2 linked regions of the Gemmatimonas sp. genome follow. The protein of the gene in region 1 interacts with the protein of each later gene in a pairwise test. Links are inferred from orthologs where the notes say so. Each region holds a gene or a part of one and is shown on either strand. Other genes may lie near its edges. The genes, in order: ssb and priA.

Region 1 (10,556 bases):
CGCGGGATGTACAACGGCGATCGCGCGCGCAAGCTCACGTTGGTTGACTACGGATTTCGGCTACCCAGTGCGCTCGACAATCGACCGCTGGTCTTCGACGAGTTCATCCAGCTGGTACCGCGGCTCGTGAATGTCTCGGCGACGCCTGGGGAATTAGAGCTGCAACTCTCGGAAGGCGTGGTCGTCGAGCAAGTCATCCGCCCCACGGGCCTCCTGGACCCAGTCCTGGAAATTCGTCCGGTGAAGGGGCAGGTGGACGATCTGCTTCACGAGATTCGCATTCGCGAGCGCAAGGGCGAGCGGGTGCTGGTCACCACGCTCACGAAGCGGATGTCGGAAGATCTTACCGATTATCTGCAGCAGGTGGGTGTTCGGGTGCGATACATGCACTCCGATATCGACGCCATCGAGCGCATGGAAATCGTGCGTGGGTTGCGCCTCGGTGAATTCGATGTGTTGATTGGCATCAACCTGCTCCGCGAAGGGCTCGACATGCCCGAGGTATCGCTGGTGGCGATTCTTGACGCCGACCAGGAAGGCTTCCTGCGCAGCGATCGGTCGTTGATCCAGACGATCGGACGCGCGGCACGCCATTTGAACGGTATGGCGATCCTGTATGCCGACCGCATCACCGGGTCGATGCAGCGTGCCATCGACGAAACCGATCGCCGTCGGACGATTCAGCGTGAGCACAACGAGAAGAACGGGATCACCCCGCACGGCGTCCTGAAGAGCATCGATGATGTCCGGTTGATTACGCGGGTCGCCGATGCGCGCGCGCCGCACGAGGAGGCCACTCCGACCACCAAGCGATTGGGTGCCGAGAGCGCACCGCGGTCGCGTGAGGATTTGCAGACGCTCGTGGGGGAGCTGGAAGTCGCCATGCGCGAAGCGGCGATCGCCCTCGATTTCGAGGCAGCAGCTCGACTGCGCGACCAGCTCTTCGAAGTCCGCACCGCGCTCGGAGAGAAGCCGGAACAGGCGCGCGGCAACACGGCCGCTCCCAAGCGCCCCCCCGGTAGCGCACCGATGCGGCGCGCCGGAGGCAAGCGTGGCCGCTGACTCGCTCGGGTACTTGCTGGGGCGAGGCGCTCCGCGGGCCCCGGATCGGGATTCGCTGGAGGCGTGGGGGCGGGCACTCGGGGCGGTACTTCCGCGTCCGGTCGTAATCACGCTCGAGGGTGACCTCGGAGCGGGAAAGACCACACTGGTGCGGGCGATTTGCGTCGGGATCGGCGTCTCCGCCATCGAGGCGGTGACGAGTCCGACATTCTCGATCATCCAGCAGTATGACGCGCCTCGAGGCCCGGTGATCCACGCCGATCTGTATCGCTTGCGGTCGGACGCGGAACTGGAGATGCTGGGGTGGGATGAGGTGGTCGAGAGCGCGCCGGTCCTGCTGGTGGAGTGGCCTGATCGCGCCGTGAATACGTTGCCGCGTGACAGGATTCACGTGGTGCTCGGTCATGATCCGGAAAACGCGAATCGACGGTTACTCCGCATTCACGCGCCGACGATGCGCTGAATCTGCCGGTATGTCGGGATCGGGGTCGCGCCGGTGACCGTCCGGCGGACGTCGTCGTCATGGAATGGTGGAGCACCGCATGTCGGTCGGTGTCTCCCGCATCCCTCGCATCATCGCCATGCCCGTCGCCGGCCTACGCGTCTCGTACATTCGTCTGGCCGAAGTGATCTCGGCGTTGACATATGCGCTCGATCTCACCGAGGGACAGCGACCAGGTCACACGCTCCGGACGGCGCTGATCGCGATGCGGCTCGGTCGGGAGTTGCATCTTGATGACGAGACGATGGGAGCGCTGTACTACGCGGCGCTCTTGAAGGATTCCGGGTGTTCCAGCAACGCCGCACGCATGTCGGCGCTGTTCGGCAGCGACGATCAGGACGTGAAGCGCGACATGCGTCTGGTCGATTGGCACGATCGCTGGAGGCTCGCGATGCGTACCGCGAAGAACTGCGGCGTCGGTCGGAATCCGCTCGCCCGCGTGTCGCACTTCTTGCGTATCGCGCGCACGCCGTCGATGACGCGTGAAATCATCCAAACGCGATGCGAACGCGGCGCGCAGATCGCGCTCGTACTCGGATTCCCGGGGGCCACGAGCGAGGCGATCGCCCATGTCGACGAGCACTGGTGTGGCCTTGGTCATCCGGTCGGACTGGCGGGTGACGAGATCCCGTTGCTGTCGCGCATCTTGTTGATTGCGCAGACGCTCGAGGCGTATTGGAGTGAGAACGGTATCGATGCCGCGATCGACATGACTCGTCAGCGGCGAGGCCGTTGGTTCGATCCGCGACTCGTCGATCTCGTCGCTCCGTGGAAGCGCGATCGTACCTGGTGGGCTGTGCTCGCCGATAGCGCGAACCTCGAACAGGCGGTACTGACGCTCGAGCCGGGTGGTATTCCACTGCACGCCACCGACGAACGGCTCGACAGCATCGCGTATGCCTTTGCCGCGGTGATCGACGCCAAGACGCCGTACACCGCTCGGCATTCAACGAACGTCGCGCGCTATGCGGTGGGAATCGCCATGTCGATGGGGGCCGACGCCGACATGTGCCGTGATACCCTCCGTGCCGGCCTGTTGCACGATATCGGCAAACTAGGCGTCTCGAATCGAATTCTCGACAAGCCGGCCAAGCTCACCGACGAAGAGTTCGGGGAGATCCGGAAGCATCCGCGATGGACATGGGAGATCCTCGAGCGCGTCAGCGCGTTCAACGGATTCGCCCAAGAGGCCGCGCAGCATCACGAGCGACTCGACGGCAAGGGGTACCCCTGGAAGCTGGATGCCTCGCAGCTCGGACTGCTGTCGCGTGTACTGGCGGTGGCCGACGTGTATGAGGCGCTCACGGCCGATCGCCCGTATCGCGCCGGGTTGGAGGTGCCGGTCGTACTCGACATCATGCGTCGAGATCGGGGTACCGCCTTCGATAGCCAGGTGTTCGACGCAGCGGCGGCGCTGGCCGAACGCGGCACCTTCGCGGTGCTTGCTGAGGGACGTGAGGACCCGTTCCCCCAACTCCGTCAGGAGCCCGCCAAGTTTACCCGGATTGCCAGCGTGGCGTAGCGATCAGTCCCGGGGGGAACGCTGGCCGCGACGGCGCGTACTCGGCGCCGACTTGACGCGACGGAGGGCTGGGGATCGTTCGGTGGGCGCGCTAGACTCTGTGTATGTCCGCACGCGTGTTCCCTCAAGAGTCATTGGCGTTCCCGTCTGCACGGTTGCTCGTGCTCGAGTCCTCGACGACTGCCGGCTCGGTGGCGCTCATCGCCGATGGAGCGCTTGTCGCGATGCACCCCGTCGCCATGGGTGCCGGGCGTGAGGATCAGCTCTTCCCGGCGGTTCAGGCGCTTCTGAAAGCGGCCGACATGCAACCGCAGCATCTCACGGGCGTCGTCTGCGGAGAAGGCCCGGGAAGCTTCACGTCGTTGCGCATCGCGGCGTCGCTGGCGAAGGGGCTGGCCCACGGAGCGTCGCTGTCGCTGTTCGCCGTGTCATCGCTGCTCCTCGCGGCGGCGGACGCAAGCGACGCGCTGCCGGCCGGCCCCGCGGTGGTACATGGAGATGCTCTGCGAGGCGAGCGTTACGTCCTCGACGTCAGGTTTGACGAAAATCGCCGTGTGCAGGCGCAGTCTGCGCTCCAGCGCATGACACTGGAACAGCTCGACATGCACGTGGCAGGACGTCCTCGCCTAGCCGTGCTCTCGTCGCCCGTGGCGGAGCTCGAGACTCAGGTCGTAACACCGTGGTCAGCGCACCTGTTGCGGGTGGTACCGCACGCGTGGACCCGTGTCGTACCGTTGGAGAGCTGGGAGCCACAGTATGGGCGCCTGGCGGAAGCGCAGGTGAAATGGGAAGCGTCGCACGGTGCGACATTGCCCTCCCTCGGCGTTTCATGACTACGCCACTTCTCGCGATCCGGCCCACCAAGGCCGATGATGTGCCGGCGATGGCGTCGATCGAAGCGCTCGCGTTCAGCGACCCCTGGCCGTCACGGTCGTTTCACGAGCTCTTGGTGCATCCCTTTTCGCGAATGATGACCGCCGTCGATGCGTCGGGTGGAGTCGTTGGATATTGCATCATGCTGCAGGCCGCCGACGAGGCGGAGATCGCCAATATTGCGACGGCCCCTGGGATGCGCCGACGGGGGGTCGGGGCCCGGCTGCTGGACGATGCGATCGCGGCGGGGACTGACGCCGGGGTCGCCGCCATGTTCCTTGAGGTGCGCGAGTCAAACGCAGCCGCTCGCGCGCTCTATTCGTCCCGTGGATTTGCGGCCGTCGGGCGCCGCCGAGGGTACTACCGACACCCCGTCGAGGACGCCCTTGTGCTGCGTCGCGACGCCATGGCGTCCGAATAGCCCCGCGTGCGGCTTTCGGGTTTGGTTTGGTCAGAGGACCCTCCTAGCTTATCCGACACCCATTACCATCGTACTTCGAGGAGGCACCATGAGTCGCAGCCTGAACAAGGCCATTTTGATTGGCAACGTCGGGTCCGATCCCGAAATCCGCACAGTCGGCACTGGAACGCGCGTCGCGCAGTTCTCGCTTGCCACGAGCCGCAACTGGACGGACCAGAGTGGCGCGAAGCAGGAAAAGACGGAGTGGCATCGCTGCGTCGTCTGGAACAGCGCACGCGGCTCGGGTCTGGCCGACGTGGTGGAGAAGTACGTGAAGAAGGGCGAGAAGATCTACGTCGAAGGCGAGATCGAGTACCGTCAGTGGCAGGACAAGGACGGACAGACCCGGTATACCACCGAGATCAAGGTCAAGGAACTGATGCTCCTCGGCGGTCGCGCCGGCGGTGGCGGCGGCGACGAGATGGACAGCGCGCCGCGTCGCACGGCGGCCCCGGCAGCGCGTCCGAAAACGGCGGCTGCGCCGTCAGCGGGCAAGGAAGAGTTCGGAGATTTTCCGGGCGCGCTGGAAGACGAAGACGACGATCTGCCCTTCTAAATCGCCGCAGGATTCATGGTGCCCGCCGTCAGGAACTCCTGACGGCGGCAAATGTGATGATGCCGACCATTGCCGTGATGCCCCCGCCGTTACGCGCGTCCGTCGCAGGCGTCTCCGGTGTGGGCACCTCGCATGCAGTTATGCAAGCGAGTCGAGGGCCCTCCAGCGCCCCGGGCGGGGGCGCGAAGTCTTTCCACTGTGAGGCTCGCTAATGCGCGCTGCAAACCAGCCGCAGTCGTCTACGGCCATCGAATCCCACCGGGCGTTGCAGCCGGTGTATCGCATTTTCGTGGCACTGCTGTCGACGCTCGCTCTCTTGCTCGTCTGGCGTCCTACCGTCGTGCACGGTCAGGAAGCAGAGGGTCGTATCGTGTCGGCTTCCGATTCGACGCTCGATCAGATCAAGGATTCTGCCACGACGACGCACGTGGTGCGGGCCGGCGAAACCCTCTGGGGAATTGCCGCGCGGTTCTACGGCGATGGCCATCAGTGGCCCGCGCTCGCGAAGCGCAATCGGATCTCGACGACCGGGCCGGCTCCGCTTCAGGTTGGCATGCGGCTCAGCGTTCCAGCGTCGCCCACCGTTCGTGGCGCGAAGGCGGCCGCGATGGCGGCGGCACCGGCAGATTCCACGGTGCCAAGTGTTGCCCTAGCCAAGGCGGGTGAGGGCACGTTGCCGCCTCCGCCCCCGGCTCGCCCGTCGGGCTCGCTGTCGGCGCAGACCGCCGGTAAGCGCAATGCCGCGGCCGGAGCTGGCGCCGCCAAGGGTCGGGCCCCCGCTGCCGCCGCCAAGTCGGCGGCCGTGGCGGCGATCGACACCGTTACGAAGGCGTCCGTCGAAGCGGATACATCGCGGGTGAATTTTCAGCCGCAGCATTCGAGCGAGCTGATGATGTCGCGGAAGGGAACGCGCATTGGTCTGGTCGATCTCGAGACGCAGGAAGCGTCGCGCAAGAGCAGTGAAGTGGAGACGGTTTTTCACCGCGATCTCCCCGACGCTGCGGAAGCGGAACGCCGGACGCGCGCTGTGCTTCGTCCCAACACCCCCGCGCCCCGGCAGGCCGAGTTCGACGCGGCACCGTTCGTCGTGCTGCAGTCGGAGCTAGCCAAGTCCGGTTCGATCTTGAAGCGAGTGGGCTCGCCTGCGACTGCGGAAAGCGGATACCCGCAGCGGGCAATCATGACGGACCAGATCGAGGTGCGTCCACCGGCTGGTGTCGCCTACACCGTGGGTCAGCGGCTCGTGGCGGTCACGACACCGGCTGCCGCCGACAAGCAGTCGATGATCGCTATTCCGGCGGGCATCATCGAGATCGTGCGGGTCGAGGCCGGCAAACCGGTGCTGGCCGTGCTCAAGCGGCAGTCCGGTCGGGTTGAACAGGGGCAGCGGCTCCTGCCGTCGACCGGCTCGTCCGCTCCGTGGCTGTCTGTGCAGAAGCTCGCCGAGCCCGATGTGAAGACCAGCGTACGGTGGATCGATCCGCACGAGCTGCAGCCCACGCTGCAGAGCTTCCTGATGCTTGTCGCCGGTACGACGCAGGGCGTGAAGGCCGGCGACGAATTCGGGCTGTATCGCAGCGGCACCAAGGAGCAGCCGTCGCAAGAGTCCCTGGTGGCGACGGTGCGCGTGGTACGCAGCGAGTCGGGTGGCAGTTCGGCGGTGATCATGCGCCAGTATCAGTCGGATATCGGCGTTGGTCTCGCCGCCCGCCGAGTGGCCAAGGCGCCCTGACGCGTGGCCTGAGGTGACCGCGCGCGACGTGATCGGCGTCGCATCGCTCCCAACTCGATTCTGTACTCGCACGCGCCGAGGCCCCCGTGGGCGTCGGCGCGTGTGTACATTGGGACATTGTGCGTCTCAGACAACCCCTTGGCGAGACGCGACGACAGCGGATTTCCCCATCGGATGAGGAAACGAACGGCATGGCAAAGACGGTCGTGGTGACGGGTGGTGCAGGCTTTATCGGATCCCATGTCGCGGACAGGTTTCTGGCCGAGGGCTGGGAGGTCACCATCCTCGACGACTTGTCGAGCGGACGTGAGGAGAACATCCCGTCGGCGGCGCGCTTTGTGCGCGGCGACATCACCACGCCCGAAGCGGCCGCGCTGATCCGCGATGGCAAGTTCGACGTGATGTGTCATTTGGCCGCGCAGATCGATGTGCGCCGCAGTGTGCTCGATCCCGTCTACGATGCCACGCGCAACATTCTCGGCACGCTGAACTTGATGGAAGCCGTCCGTGCGGGCGGCCATCCCACTCGCACCATTCTGTCGTCGACGGGCGGCGCGTTGTACGGCGATTTCGATCCGCCGCCGAGCGCCGAATCGAACAGCAAGGATCCCGAAGCGCCGTACGGCATCGCGAAGTTGTCGATCGAGTACTACCTCGCGTACTACGGGCGCGTGCATGGACTCGACAACGTCGCGCTACGATACGGCAACGTGTACGGTCCGCGTCAGGATCCGCATGGTGAAGCGGGCGTGGTGGCGATCTTCTGCAACCGCCTACTTGATGGTCGCGCGTTGACGGTATTCGGCGACGGCGAGCAGACGCGTGACTACGTCTACGCCGGTGACGTCGCCGGAGCAAACTTCGCAGCGGCGACCGTCGATCTTCCGCCGCGTGGCCGTCTCGATGCTCGCGCCTTCAATATCGGGACGTCAATCGAGACGTCGGTGAATACGCTGGCGGAAACGTTGCGTACCGTCTCGTCGGCGCATTCGCCGATCGACTACGCGCCAGCGCGAGCCGGTGAGCTCGCCCGCTCCGCACTGAACACCGCGAAGGCACAGGCCGTGCTGGGTTGGACGCCCAAGGTCACGTTGCGCGAAGGACTTGAGAACACCTATCGGTTCTTCGCCGATCGTCGTGCGCGCCTGGAGCAGCAGGCGTGACGGCGGTGGTCGGACTGTTCGCCGCACTGCAGCTGGCGAGCGAGAAGGACGCGTTGCCGTCATCGATGCTGGGCATGCTGATCAACAGCGATCCCGTTACAAAGAGCGTGTTGGCACTGTTGGTGGTGCTGTCGCTGATTTCATGGGCGATCATGTTCTCGAAGTGGCGCGGATTCAAGACGGCCGAGACCAACGGCCGGGCGTTTGTGGCCGACTTCGAGCGCGCGCGCGGCATGGACGACGCGATGCTGTGCGCGCAGCGGGCCAAGCCCAGTGCGTTCACGGCGGTTTTCGCGCGAGCGGTGTCGTTCCTGAACGACACCAAGCCGGCACTCGGCGCGACCAATGATCGCACGGCGCGGTTGTCCGGCTCACAGGTGGAAGCGTTGCGGCTCGTGCTCGACGCCGAAGGGTCGAAGGCGCGTGAAGATCTCGGGCAGTACATCCCGTGGTTGGCGACGGTCGGCAGCGTGAGTCCGCTGATTGGCCTCTTCGGCACCGTCCTCGGCGTGATCGAAGCGTTCGTCGGCATCGGCCAGAAAGGTTCGGGCAACATTCAAGCGGTGGCGCCAGGTATTGGTACTGCGCTGATGGCGACCGCAGCGGCACTCGCGGTCGCGATTCCGGCGGCGTTCGCGTACAACGTGTTTGCGTCACGCCTCAATCGCTTCGACGACGCGCTTGAAGGTTTCGGCTCGGAACTGATCGCGCTGATGGTGCGCGAAGGGCGGATCTGAGGATGCGCCGCGGCCGCCGTCGGGAGCGCGCTGGCGTGAACGCTGAGATCAACGTGGTGTCGCTGATCGACGTGATGATGCTGCTGATGATCATCTTCATGATCACTGCACCGATCATGCAAGGCGGCGTGGATATCGCGCTGCCGACGGCGGATGTCGCGCCGCTGGAACCGAAAAACGGACTCGTGATCACGGTCGATCGGCGTGGGCAGATCTTCATCGACGAGACCAAGCTCTCGTTCGACGAGTTCGCGGGAAGCATCAAGGCGTTGTCGGACAAGAAGGGCGGCGGTGGCGTGTATCTGCGTGCCGACGAGGCCGTACCGTACGGGACCGTGGTGCGCATCGTCGCCGCGATGAAGGCCAAGGGCATCACGGATGTCGGGCTCGTCGCTGAACCGGACGGCGATCGGTGAGCCTGTCGCGCACGGCGACTGGGCCGACGACGCTCGGCCGCGGCATCGCGTTCTCCGCGGTGGTGCACCTCGCACTCGTGGCGGCGGCCATCTGGTGGGGCACGCGTGCCGAGGCGCCGCGTCCGCCGGTGTACCGCGTAGAGTTAGTGGGTGCACCGCCTGGACCGCGACAAGCCGGTGTGGTGACTCCCGCCGCGCAGCCGTCGGCGCAGGCCCCGGATATCGCTGGCGCCGAGCGTGTGCCGGAAGAGAAGGTGATCCCGAAGCCCTCGACCGCCAAGAAGGTTTTGCCGTCGCCCAAGGCGACGCCCTCGACATCGCGCACCAAGACGGCGGGTTCGAAGACCGCATCGCCGACCGCGTCGAAAGCCACTGCGGCGCCTAAGGCTGGTGCTGGCGCGCAGGGCGGCAAAGGGGCGGATGTCGCGAACCTGAGCATTCGCGGGATCGACTTTCCGTATCCCGGGTATCTGCAGAATATCGTCCGGCAAATCACGTTGAACTGGACGCCGCGCCGTGTGTCCGCATCGCTCGTGTCGGAGGTGAAATTCACGATCCGTCGCGACGGCTCGGTGATGGCCATCGAAGTCGTGAAGGGATCGGGTGATCGTATCTACGATCTCGATGCGATGGGTGCGGTTGAAGCGGTTGGTTCCACGCGCGGATTCGGCCCGCTTCCTCAGGGATGGACGGACGACGTGCTGATCGTGTATTTCACGTTTGACTATGCCTTGCGACCCAACTGACCGCATGCTCCAGATGAAGGTTCTTTCGCTGCTGCTTCGCGCGCGGCCTATGCTTGCCGGTGCGCTGCTGGCCGTTGGCACGACGGTGCCGTCGCGCGTAGTAGCGCAGGCGCAACCGCCGGGTGTGAGCCTGAGCACGCGCTACGTGGCGGGGCAGAAAACGGCGCTGATGGTGCTGCCGGTGAAGGGCGTGAACGGCGACTCGGTGGCAACGATCCTGTCGCGGGATTTCGACTACAGCGATCGCTTCAACGTGGTATCCACGTCGAGCGCGCCGGTGGTGAACGGACCGCCCAATTACGCGCTGTTTGCCAAGCTCGGCGTGGATGGCATCGTGCAGTCCACGCTGCTACCCTCGGGATGGGTGCGAGTCGCGTTGCACGACGTGTCAAAGAAGGCCGTGCTGAACAGCAAGGATTTTCCGCTGCCGTCGACGGCGCTCTCACCAGCGTGGCGCTCGGCGATGCACGGTGTGTCCGACGCGATCGAAGAGTGGATCACCGGACAGCGCGGCATTGCCCAGACGCGCATTGCATTCACGCGCGGCGGGCGGGTGTGGATAGTTGATAGCGATCGCGCAAATGTGACCCCGGCGACGCCGAGCGGCATGTCGCCGCAGTGGCTGCCCGGGGGGCGCGGGCTGGTGTACAGTGTGCTCGACGGTGTGCGCAATCCGATCATGATGACGGATCTCGGTACGGGTTCACAGCGAACGTTGGCGTCGTCGGCGGGCATCGAGCACAGTTCGCCGTCGGTGTCGCCCGACGGGCGCACGGTGGTGTACGCC
Region 2 (10,494 bases), on another replicon or contig:
CTCGCGCGCCACGTCCTCGGCCGACAGGTGCCGGTCGGTGCCCAACACCACATCGGCGATCGCCAGCCGCTGCGCCGTGGCCGGCAGATTGTGGTCGCGCAGAAAGACACGGAACGCGTCGCGGTCGGCCGCGATGGCCGCCGCACTCGTCGTCGCATCGTGCGAATCGCTCATTCGAAGTCGCTCGCGGTGTGAATCAGGCCGCGGGGTACGGCACGCGAAGTGCGCGCGCCAGCTGGGGTGCCGAGTAGCGCACGATCTCCGACTCCTCACCCGCGCGCCGTTGCACGCCGCGCACCACGAGATCCACCGTGATGAGCGGCGCTTCGGCTTCCGCCACGACGTCGGCTTCCCACTTGCCGCGCTCCGGTCCTTTCTGCACGAGACGATAGCGTGCCGTGTACACCGTATGCCGGATACGCGGCACTGGCGTGGTCTCGATGACGGCCGCGTCGTCGGCATCGGCCAGTACCTCGGCCTCGTCGAGCTCCTCGTCGGCCGTATGCTCGGCGATGACCTCGGTGTCGAGCGCGTGATCGGCGTCGCGATGCGTGTCTTCAGCATCGGCTTCGGCATCAGCATCGGCTTCGGTTTCGGCTTCGGTTTCGGCTACCGATTCCTCCTCCACGACGACCGCTTCGAACGGCAGCTCCGGGGCCGCCAACGGCGCGACCACCACCACCGGCACACGCGCCGCGATCACCGCGATACCCGTCTCCACGCCACCCTGCCGCAGTGGCGAGAAGAGGTGCAATTCCTCGATGCGGTCGAGCGGCACGTGTGCGATCACCACCTTGAGGAATCGCTCCGTAATCTCGGACACCGGCGCGTCGGCACGATCGGGCGCGTCGGCCGCCTCCGCCTGCGGTGTGTCGTCGTCTGGAACAGTCGTATCGATGGGAAGGGTCATCAGGTGAATCAGGTGATCGGAAGGAACGGATAAGGCGACTTGCCGGCACGCGACGCGTGATCACGGTTAGTCGGATTGCGCTCGCGTGCGTCCTGCTCGCGCTCGATGAACAGTCGCAGGATGTGCAGAAAGTCCTGCGCATTGGTGACCACACCGAACGCCTGCCGCGTCCCGCGGTCCTTGAGCTTGCTCACGACGAACTCCGACGAGTCCACACAGATCGTCGGCAGCTCGTGCAATATGCCGTCGCGGTCCATCGTGAACGACGGCAGCATGTTGCCGGTAGCGATCGCGTGCAGCGCGGTCGCGATCATTACCGCCATCGTCGCCTTCGTCGCGTGGGCGCGCATCGCGTCCTGCGCCTCGACGGCATCGGTGATCACGTCGGGCAGCGGCCCGTCGTCACGAATCGAGCCGCAGAGCACGAAGGGGACGCCGCGCGTCACCAGCGCGTGCATGATGCCGTCCTTCACGATGCCCTGCTCCACCGCGTTCGCGATCGAGCCCGCGCCGCGCACGGCGTTGATCGCACGCATATGCAGCCCGTGTCCACCGGTACTCGCCTGCCCCGTACCGGTCATGCCAAGGGTCGTGCCGAACATCGACGCTTCGATGTCATGCACGGCGACGGCATTCCCCGCCAGTAACACCTGCACGAAACCCTGCTCCACGAACCAGGTCATGTCGGTGCGCGCCCGCGAGTGCACGAGTGCCGGGCCCGCCACCCACGTGACGTAGCCACCGGCGTCGCGCTGGTCGAGCAACAGCAGCGCCATCTGGCGATAGTCGATCGGCTTTTCGCGCGACACTTCACTGGTCATGAAGCGGAACTCGCTGCTGTCGTCCGGTTCGACGAATGCGTGCAGATGCACGTACACGCCTTCGCTCCCGTTCTCCGCTTCGCCGACCACTACCAGGTCGCCCTTGGCGACGCGCCGGCCTTCGCGAATCCGCAGTAGCCCGTCCGTGCCAAGCACGATGCCCGAGTCCATGCGCGGCTCGAGCGGCAAGCGCCAGACCCCACCGAGTCGCACGTAGGTCGGAAGATTCGTGGTCGAGAAGAAGCCGTCGGGCAGTACCCCGTTCGCCGGCGCGGGCACAAAACGGGCGTCGGGCGCCGATGAGAGCGGCGCGTCGTCGAATGCAGGCGGGCGGAAGCGGGTCACGTGTGAAACATCACCGGGCGCAGCACCCCCGAACAAGCGGAAATCCGCATTCGCTCCTTGCCTTCTCCCGTGGAGTATTTATCTTATTACTATACTATTGCCCAGACAAACACAGTATACACAACGACTCGCTGCTTCTTCTCAACCCCACGAGATGACACATGACCAAGTCCTCCCGTTTCCTCGCCGGCGCGATGCTCGTGCCCGTCCTGATGGCGGCCCGCCCGTTCGCCGACGTCAAGCCGCACGTCATCGACAAGAACCATAGCCAAATCAACTTCATCGCCGACTCGCGCCTCCTCAGCGCCCACGGCTTTTTCGGCAAGTGGGACGCCGACGTCAAGCTGGACGCGACGAACTGGTCGGCCTCGACGGTCTCCATCTCCATCGACGCGACCAGCCTGAACACCCGCGTCGACATGCGCGACAATCACCTGCGCAGCCCGGACTTCTTCGACGTCGCCAAGTTCCCGACGATCACCTTCAAGTCGGTCAGCGTGACCAAGGTGTCTGAGGGCAAGCTCGACATCGCCGGCGATCTCACGATCCGTGGCGTGACCAAGCGTATCGTCGTGCCGGCGACGGCGGTGTTCTACGAGAAGGGCGCCGGCCGCTTCCGCGGCCAGTTCGCCATCAACCGCAAGGACTACGGCGTCGCGTTCGACTCGGCAGTCAACCCGATCGAGAACGAAGTGCAGGTGCAGTGGGACATGGCCATCAGCGAGCCCAAGCCCGCCGCGGCCAAGTAACTTCGGACCACACGCCGCGATCCTGCGGTGTCACTCAGGACGACGGTACGGCCGCTGCGATCGACGTGATCGCGGCGGCCGCTTTCGTGAGCACGTCGGCTGGCTGCACCAGTGACACGCGGAAGCGTCCTCGCCCCGCGTCACCGAAGGCGATGCCCGGCGTCACGACCACACCGGGGCCGTCCATCAAGGCGTCCACCCAGCCCCAGTCGTCAAAGCCGACCGGCACAGGGAGCCAGAGATACATCGTGGCCTGCGGGGCCTGCACATCCCATCCCCCCGCCTGCATCGCGGCCACCAGTGCATCGCGACGCGCGCGGTACTCCGCCACGATCGGCGGCACGATCGCCTCGTGGTGGGTGAACGCCGCCGCACCGGCCATCTGCGCCATGGTGCTCACGCCATAGCCGATGTTGGAGCGGTACGCATCAAGCCGCGCGATCGCCTCGCGCTTGCCGGCCACGAACGCAATGCGCACACCGGCCATGTTGAAGCTTTTACTACAGGTGTGCATCTCGACCGCCACGCGCGACGCGCCCGGCACCTGTAGCACGCTCGGCACCCGATACCCGTCGAATGACAACTCGCTGTAGGCCAGATCGCTGATCAGCAACAGCGCATGCCGTTCGGCGAACGACACCAAGTGCGCGTAGTCAGTGAGCGTGATGGTCGATGTCGTGGGGTTGCCGGGATAATTCACGATCAGCACGCGCGCCCGCGCCAGATCGACCGGCGCCACCGCGTCAAGATCGAGTCGACCATCGGGCAGGAAGGGCACGAACACCGGCACCGCACCCGCCAGCAGGGTGGCCCGCGCGTACACCGGGTAGTACACCTCGGGCACCAGCACGACGTCACCGGGATTCGTGTGCGACAGAATCAACTCGGCAATGCCTTCTTTGGACCCGGCCAACGCCAACAACTCGGCAACCGGATCGACCTTCACATCGAAGCGCGCGTTCAGATACGTCGAGACGGCGGCCGTATACGCGGGGTGCGCGCGAAAATACGGATAGCCGCTGAGCGAGCGATCGGCAGCCGTGCGCTGCATCGCCTCGATCACGACATCAGGGATCGGCCCGTCGGGGCTGCCGATGCCGACATCGATCAAAGGCTTCCCGGCGGCGCGCTGCCGATTGCGACGCGCATCGAGTTCGTAGAAGACGTACGGCGGAATCGCCGCGAGGCTATTGAGCGACATACCGGAAAGTAAACGGGGGACGGGGCGGCCTACAGCAGCAGCCTACAGCAGCGACACCGGATCGCGGTCGACGGTGAGCCGCAGCTCGTGCAGCTTCGGCACCGGACAGCGCTCGGCGATGTAACGCGCCACCCGCGTCATCAGCCTCGGCTGCGACGACTTGAGCAGAAAATGCCAGCGCCAGCGGTCCTTGATCCGATCGATGGGACACGGGGCCGGCCCGACGAACACGAGATCGCGAAGCCCCTGACGGTCGACCAGTCGCTGCACCCAGTTGGCCGCGGCCACCGCCGTCGCCGCCGTCGCCGCCTGATCGATGCCGCTCACGGTCACGTTGGCGATGCTCACAAACGGCGGATACGCCGGCATCCGACGCGCCCCCAATTCCTCACGCACGAAACCCGTCACGTCGTGCGTAATCGCATGACGGATCGCGTGGCTGTTCGGCATGCGTGTCTGAATGATCACGTCACCACCCTTGGGCCCGCGTCCCGCGCGTCCCGCCACCTGACTGACCAACTGAAAGGTCCGTTCAGCTGCGCGGAAGTCGGGAAGATTGAGTCCGGTATCCGCATCCACCACACCGACCAGCGTGACGTTGGGAAAGTCGAGCCCTTTCGCGATCATCTGCGTGCCCAGCAGAATGTCGACCTCACCGCGTCCTACGCGATCGAGAATCTGCGTGTGTGCCCACTTGCCGCTGGTGGTATCGACATCCATTCGCGCGATTCGCGCCTCGGGGAAACGCTCGGAGAGCACGCGCTCCACCTGCTGCGTTCCCAAGCCGCGACGCCGCATCGTGTCGGCCGAACACTGCGCACATACCGCCGGCACCGGCTGCTGATGCTGGCAGTAGTGACACACGAGCATCTCGGGCACCCGATGATAGGTCAGCGAGATACTGCAATGCGGACACACCGGCACGTCACCGCAGGCATTGCACTGCATGAAACTCGAGTAGCCGCGTCGGTTCAACAACAGCAGGCTTTGCTCCCCGCGCACCAGGCGCTGCTCCAGCGCCACCAGCAACGACTTGCTGAACACGCCCAGCGTTTCGTCGAACGGTGCATTGGGATTGCGCTCCTTCACCGCCTGCTTGAGCTCCACGCGCATATCGACCACGGTCACCGGCGGCAGTTGCGCTCCGGCAGCGCGGTCGGGCAGCGTAAGCCGAATGGCCTGGCCTCGATCGGCGCGCTCCCACGTTTCCAGGCTCGGCGTGGCGCTGCCCAGCACCACTACGGCGCCCTCCACCCGCGCGCGCACGATGGCGGCCTCGCGCGCATGATAGCGCGGCGTCTCCGATTGCTTGTAGCTGCTCTCGTGTTCCTCATCGACGATCACGACACCAACGCGCTCGAGTGGCGCGAACAGCGCCGAGCGCGCCCCGACGGCAATGCGCCGCTCGCCGCGGCGCAACGATTGCCACGCATCGAGCCGTTCCCCGTCACTCAAGCCGGAGTGCAACACCGCCACGTCGTCGCCGAACGCGCCCCGGAAGCGGTCGACCGTCTGCGACGTCAGCGCGATCTCGGGCACGAGTACGATCGCCGTCTTGTCGCGCTGCTGCAGCACGGCGCGCAGCACTTCGATGTACACCAGCGTTTTGCCGCTGCCGGTGACCCCGTGCAGCAGAAACACCTGACCCGGATCGCCGGCAAGGATGGCGCGCACCGCCTCCTTCTGCGCCTCACTCGGATTGGGCGGCGGCAGCGTCCCGGCGCGATCGGCAAACGGATCGCGCTGCTGCACTTCGTCGCGAATTTCCACGAGACCGCGCTTCGCCATCGCCGTGAACACGCCGGCGCTGCAGTGGGCCTGAATGCGCAACGACTCCAGTGGCGCCGCGCCGCCCTGTGCTTCCAGCAGGTCGTACACGACGCGCTGCTGCTTGGCGCGGGCAAACGTCTGTTCGCGCTGCAAGAGCGACGGCAAATCCGCGACGATGCGCACCATGCGCTGCGTGCGTGAGGCCGGCGCCGGCGCCTTGGCCGATGTCAGTGCCGTAGGCAGCATGGAGCGCAGCGTCAGCCCGAGCGGTGCGGCATACCAATCGGCAATCCACTTCCCTGTCTGTAGCAGCGACGCCGGCAGCGACGGCACATCGTCGACCACCGCGTGAATCGGCTTGAGCACGATCCCTTCTGGCGGTGCCGTGGCACCCAGACAGATCCCGATTTCCGGGCGATTGCGAAACGAGACCAGCACGCGGGTGCCGGGCGCTATCGGCACCGCGATGCCATCAGGTACACGATACGTGAACGTGCGAAAGAGCGGCGCCGCCAGCGCCACTTCAATGCAGCGAGACGCGCCCTCAGCGTCGGTCAGCGGCGCTGCACGCCGAGTCCCGGCGCGTCGCTGAGGGTGACCTGTCCGTTCGGAATCGACGGGCCGGTGAATGGATCGTCGGCGAGCAACGCCGCGCCGTCGAGATCGGCGTCGTCGAGCAGCGGCGAGAAGTGCGCGGCCGCCGCGATCCCGAGCGTGGTTTCGATCATGCAACCACACATCACGCGCATGCCATGTGCCCGCGCCACGGCGATCATGCGCATCGCTTCGCGCAACGAGCCGCACTTGGCGAGCTTGATGTTGATGCCGTCGACTGCGCCGACCAGCTTCGGAATGTCGGTCGCTACGATGCACGACTCGTCGGCCACGACCGGAATCGGCGAACGCTCACGCACGAAGCGAAGTCCGGCGATATCGTGCGGGGCAAGCGGCTGCTCCAGCAGGTCCACGCCTACATCGGAGAGCGGCTGCAGCATGGCGAGAGCCTGCTTGGGCGTCCATGCGGCGTTGGCGTCCACGCGCAGCGTGGCGTGCGGCGCCTCTTCGCGAACGATGCGCAACACCTCGCGGTCCCAGCTCGAGCCCAGCTTGATCTTGAGAATCGGATATGCCGCCGCATCGCGCACGCGTGCGCGCAGCGTCTCGGCGTCGGGAGCAATGCCGATCGTGAACGTGGAACGCGGCGCCGCGGTCGCGTCGAGCCCCCACATCTTCCAGAGCGGCACGCCGAGCCGTTTGGCCGCCAGATCATGGAGCGCCGAACTGATCGCACAGCGCGCCGCGGCATTCCAGCGCAGCGTTTTCTCGAGTTCACGCTCGATGGCGTCGATCGACCAGCTATTGGCGTGTTCCAGCACCGGTGCAAACTGCGCCATGGCCGTCATCACGCTATCCGCTGTTTCGCCGTAGAAGCGACTCGGTGCCGCTTCGCCCCACCCTTCCGCGCCGTCAGCGTCCCGCAGTCGCACCCAGACCACGCGATACTCGCTGAAACCACCGCGCGCGATGATGAACGGGTGCGTCGTGTGGACCGTGAGAATTTCCGCGTGCAATTGCATGGAACGGGCCGTCGTGGTGGAGGAGATCAGAACGGGGTGAGTCCCGACGGACGTGATGAGCGGGCCGCGCGCAGCTCGGCCCCCGGAGCCTGACCCAGAAACGCGATGAGCGCATCGGCCAGCTCGAAACCGCGATCGTACCGATCGACCGCTTGCTTGGAGAGGCACTTCATCGTGATCGCGCTCAGTTCGGCCGGGATGCGCGTATCGACCTGATCGGGAGCCACCGGCGCCTCGTGCACATGCTTGTACCCCACGGCGTACGAGTCTTCGCCGTCGAAGGGCGGATGTCCCAGGAGCATCTCGTACAACAGCAGACCGACGGCATACAAGTCGCTGCGGCCGTCCACGAGCTTGCCCATCGCCTGTTCGGGCGACATGTAGTGCGGCGTGCCCATGGCGCGGCCGCTGGCGGTGAGGCGGCCATGGAACCGTGCCGTCGCGATCCCGAAGTCGGTGAGGGCGACATTGCCGTCCTCGTCGAACAGGATGTTGTCGGGCTTGATGTCGCGATGCACCACGCCATGTCGATGGGCGTAGTCGAGCGCGCAGGCAACCTGCACCGCGATGGAGGCCGCCGAGCTGGCCGACATGGTCTTGCGGCGCGACAGCATATCGGCCAACGAGCCGCCGGCGTAGTACGGCATCGCGAGATACTCGATGTCGCCCGCCGTGCCCATGTCGGCGATCGCGCAGATGAACGGATGAATCAGGCGCGCCGCCGCTTCGGCTTCCCGTCGAAAGCGCTCGCGCATCTCCGGCTCCTGCGCCAGCGTACGGTGCAACACCTTGATGACCAGCGGCCGGGCCAGCACCGCATGCTTCGCCAGATACACGTGCGCCATGCCGCCGCTCCCCAGCCGCTTCACCACCGTGTAGCGATTGCCCGTGGCCACGCGCAGTTCGCGCAACTCTTCGTCGGGGATGTCGATCGGCGGAGCCGACACGTCCGGGAGCGGCACGCCACAGCGCGTACAGCGCGCGGCCGCGGCCCGGTTCCAGGTCCCGCATTCAGGGCAGAACATCTGGCGAGGAAGAAGGGAGAGTGGGGATCGAACGGACGAACGGGCGGGTCAGAGCAGTCGACGGCGCCGCAGGTAGAAAAGTAGCAGGCCGCCCAACCCGAGTTGTACGACCAGCAGCACCCAGAACCCGTGTGGCCATCCCGACAGCGGAATCGTCGAGAAATTCATACCCCACATGCCACTCACGACCACGAAGGGCAGCGACATCGTCGCCACGACCGACAACGCTTTGGTCGTCGCTCCCAGACGATTCGACACCTGTGTGAGATACGCGTCCATCGTGCTGCTGAGCAGATCGCGATACGTATCGAGCGCATCGTTGATGCGCAGCACGTGATCGTAGATGTCCCGGAAATAGATCTGCACGTCGGGCGTCAACAACGTGCTCGGCCGATTCGTCAGCACATTCATGACTTCGCGTGACGGTTGCAGATAGCGTCGCAGCGACAGCACCAGCCGCTTCACGTGAAACAGGTCACGCAAGGCCGTTTCATCGAAGTCTACGAAGACCCGCTCTTCGAGCCCGTCGATGAACTCGTCGATCTGCTGCATGATGGGGAAAAAGCTGTCGATCGTGTCATCGAGAATCGCGTGCAGCGCGCGTTCCACGCCTCGTGCCAGCAGATCCGGCGACCGGCGCAGCTGTTCCGACACGCGATCGATCGACACCATCGGACCGGCGTGCACGGTGACGAGGTAGTGCGGTCCGAGAAAGCAGTACAGCTCTTTCGTTTCGAGGTCATACGGATCGTCGGTGTCGGCGGCGAGCGCCACGCCGCGGATGATGACGAACAGGAACCCCTCGTACTCCTCGAGCTTGACGCGGGAATTCGGATTGAGGGTGTCCTCGATCGCGAGCGGATGAAAGCGGAAGACCTTCTCCAGCATCGCATGCTGCGAGCGCACCGACGAATCGATGTCGACCCACATGGGCCCACCATCAGCCAGCAACTGGGCGATGTCGCGGGGATGACAATCGATGACGTCCTCACCCGACAGCGACCGGTAAATGGTGCGCGGCGGCGGATCGTGCGGCGGGTCGATCGAGACGAGGGCATCGGGGACGGTAGTCATGATGTCGGAATCATGGTGACCAGCAGGCCGTCAGGCCAGCGCCGCCAAGTGCACGAGTACGGCCTGCGCCACTGGATCCGGGGCGTACCCGCCTTCCATGGCGCTCACCAGCCGACCGCCGCACCAGCGTTCGGCGCGTTCCACGAGCGCTCGGGTGAGCGCGTCGATATCGTTCAGCGTCAGCGTGAAGGCCCCCAGCGGGTCGCCCTCGAGACAGTCGAAGCCGGCGCTCAGCAGAATCAGATCGGGGGTGAATCCGTCCGCCGCCGCATCGACCGCGCGCAGCAACGCCTCCACGTACTGCGACGACGGCAGGGACGGCGCCATCGGCACGTTCCACACGGTGCCGTGCGGGCCACGGTCGTCGGCGGCGCCGGTGCCAGGGTACCACGGCCACTGATGCATCGACACGAAGTGGATGCGCGACTCGTGCTCCACCAACGCCTGCGTACCGTTCCCGTGATGCACGTCCCAATCCACGATCAACACGCGCCGGCAGGCCTTCGTGGCCAGCGCGTAGTGGGCGGCGACCGCCACATTGCCAAACAGACAGAATCCCATCGCGCGATCGCGCAGGGCGTGATGCCCGGGGGGACGCACGGCGGAAAAGCTGCGCGGCGCACGACCATCGAACGCCATGTCGACCCCGTCCAGCACACAACCGGTGCCGGCGGTCGCGGCGTCCCACGATCCTTCGCTCACCACCGTGTCGGGATCGAGACGGCCACCGCCCGACTGCGCCAGCTCGCGCACTTTCGCGATATAACCACGATCGTGCGCCAGGGCGATCTCGTCTTCGGTGGCGTGTCGCCCCTCGTGATGCTGCAGCGCCTCGAACAACGCCTGATCGTAGCGCAACGCGCGCGGGATGGCGCGCAGGCGTCCCACGTGCTCGGGGTGCTCCCACCCCGTGTCGTGGCGACCGCAATCGGAGTGCGAGAGAAACGCGACCTGCTGCTTCATGCCATGTATCCGGACGGAAGAAGTCTCATCGATTGCCGCGCAAACGCCGCGAAGCCCAT

What was found.
Region 2: the proteins of ssb (region 1) and priA interact in binary tests that used the Escherichia coli proteins (3 or more experiments, as listed by UniProt). The link is inferred for Gemmatimonas sp. from one-to-one orthologs.

What each region holds. Positions count from the first base shown.
Region 1 is NZ_JANPLK010000043.1:123,234-133,789, reverse strand. Bases 3,231-6,221 are described here. They hold ssb (single-stranded DNA-binding protein), read left to right. Parts: upstream 3,231-4,468; coding sequence 4,469-4,975; downstream 4,976-6,221. Other genes in these bases: RMP10_RS11755 (LysM domain-containing protein), read left to right, coding at 5,187-6,221; rimI (ribosomal protein S18-alanine N-acetyltransferase), read left to right, coding at 3,916-4,380; tsaB (tRNA (adenosine(37)-N6)-threonylcarbamoyltransferase complex dimerization subunit type 1 TsaB), read left to right, coding at 3,231-3,919. Outside these bases: excinuclease ABC subunit UvrB, read left to right, coding at 1-1,062; tRNA (adenosine(37)-N6)-threonylcarbamoyltransferase complex ATPase subunit type 1 TsaE, read left to right, coding at 1,052-1,525; RMP10_RS11775 (HD domain-containing phosphohydrolase), read left to right, coding at 1,605-3,086; more of tsaB, read left to right, coding at 3,191-3,230; more of RMP10_RS11755, read left to right, coding at 6,222-6,707; RMP10_RS11750 (NAD-dependent epimerase/dehydratase family protein), read left to right, coding at 6,899-7,870; RMP10_RS11745 (MotA/TolQ/ExbB proton channel family protein), read left to right, coding at 7,867-8,607; RMP10_RS11740 (biopolymer transporter ExbD), read left to right, coding at 8,610-9,023; RMP10_RS11735 (cell envelope integrity protein TolA), read left to right, coding at 9,020-9,769; RMP10_RS11730 (hypothetical protein), read left to right, coding at 9,774-10,556. UniProt on the Escherichia coli protein: Plays an important role in DNA replication, recombination and repair. Binds to ssDNA and to an array of partner proteins to recruit them to their sites of action during DNA metabolism. Acts as a sliding platform that migrates on DNA via reptation.
Region 2 is NZ_JANPLK010000072.1:124,087-134,580, reverse strand. Bases 3,694-6,622 are described here. They hold priA (primosomal protein N'), read right to left. Parts: upstream 6,319-6,622; coding sequence 4,069-6,318; downstream 3,694-4,068. Other genes in these bases: RMP10_RS18325 (dipeptide epimerase), read right to left, coding at 6,351-6,622; RMP10_RS18335 (aminotransferase class I/II-fold pyridoxal phosphate-dependent enzyme), read right to left, coding at 3,694-4,026. In the rest of the region: RMP10_RS18355 (transcriptional repressor), read right to left, coding at 1-174; RMP10_RS18350 (hypothetical protein), read right to left, coding at 197-910; RMP10_RS18345 (hypothetical protein), read right to left, coding at 919-2,076; RMP10_RS18340 (YceI family protein), read left to right, coding at 2,238-2,825; more of RMP10_RS18335, read right to left, coding at 2,860-3,693; more of RMP10_RS18325, read right to left, coding at 6,623-7,373; RMP10_RS18320 (serine/threonine-protein kinase), read right to left, coding at 7,400-8,320; magnesium/cobalt transporter CorA, read right to left, coding at 8,447-9,472; RMP10_RS18310 (histone deacetylase), read right to left, coding at 9,503-10,435; RMP10_RS18305 (hypothetical protein), read right to left, coding at 10,461-10,494.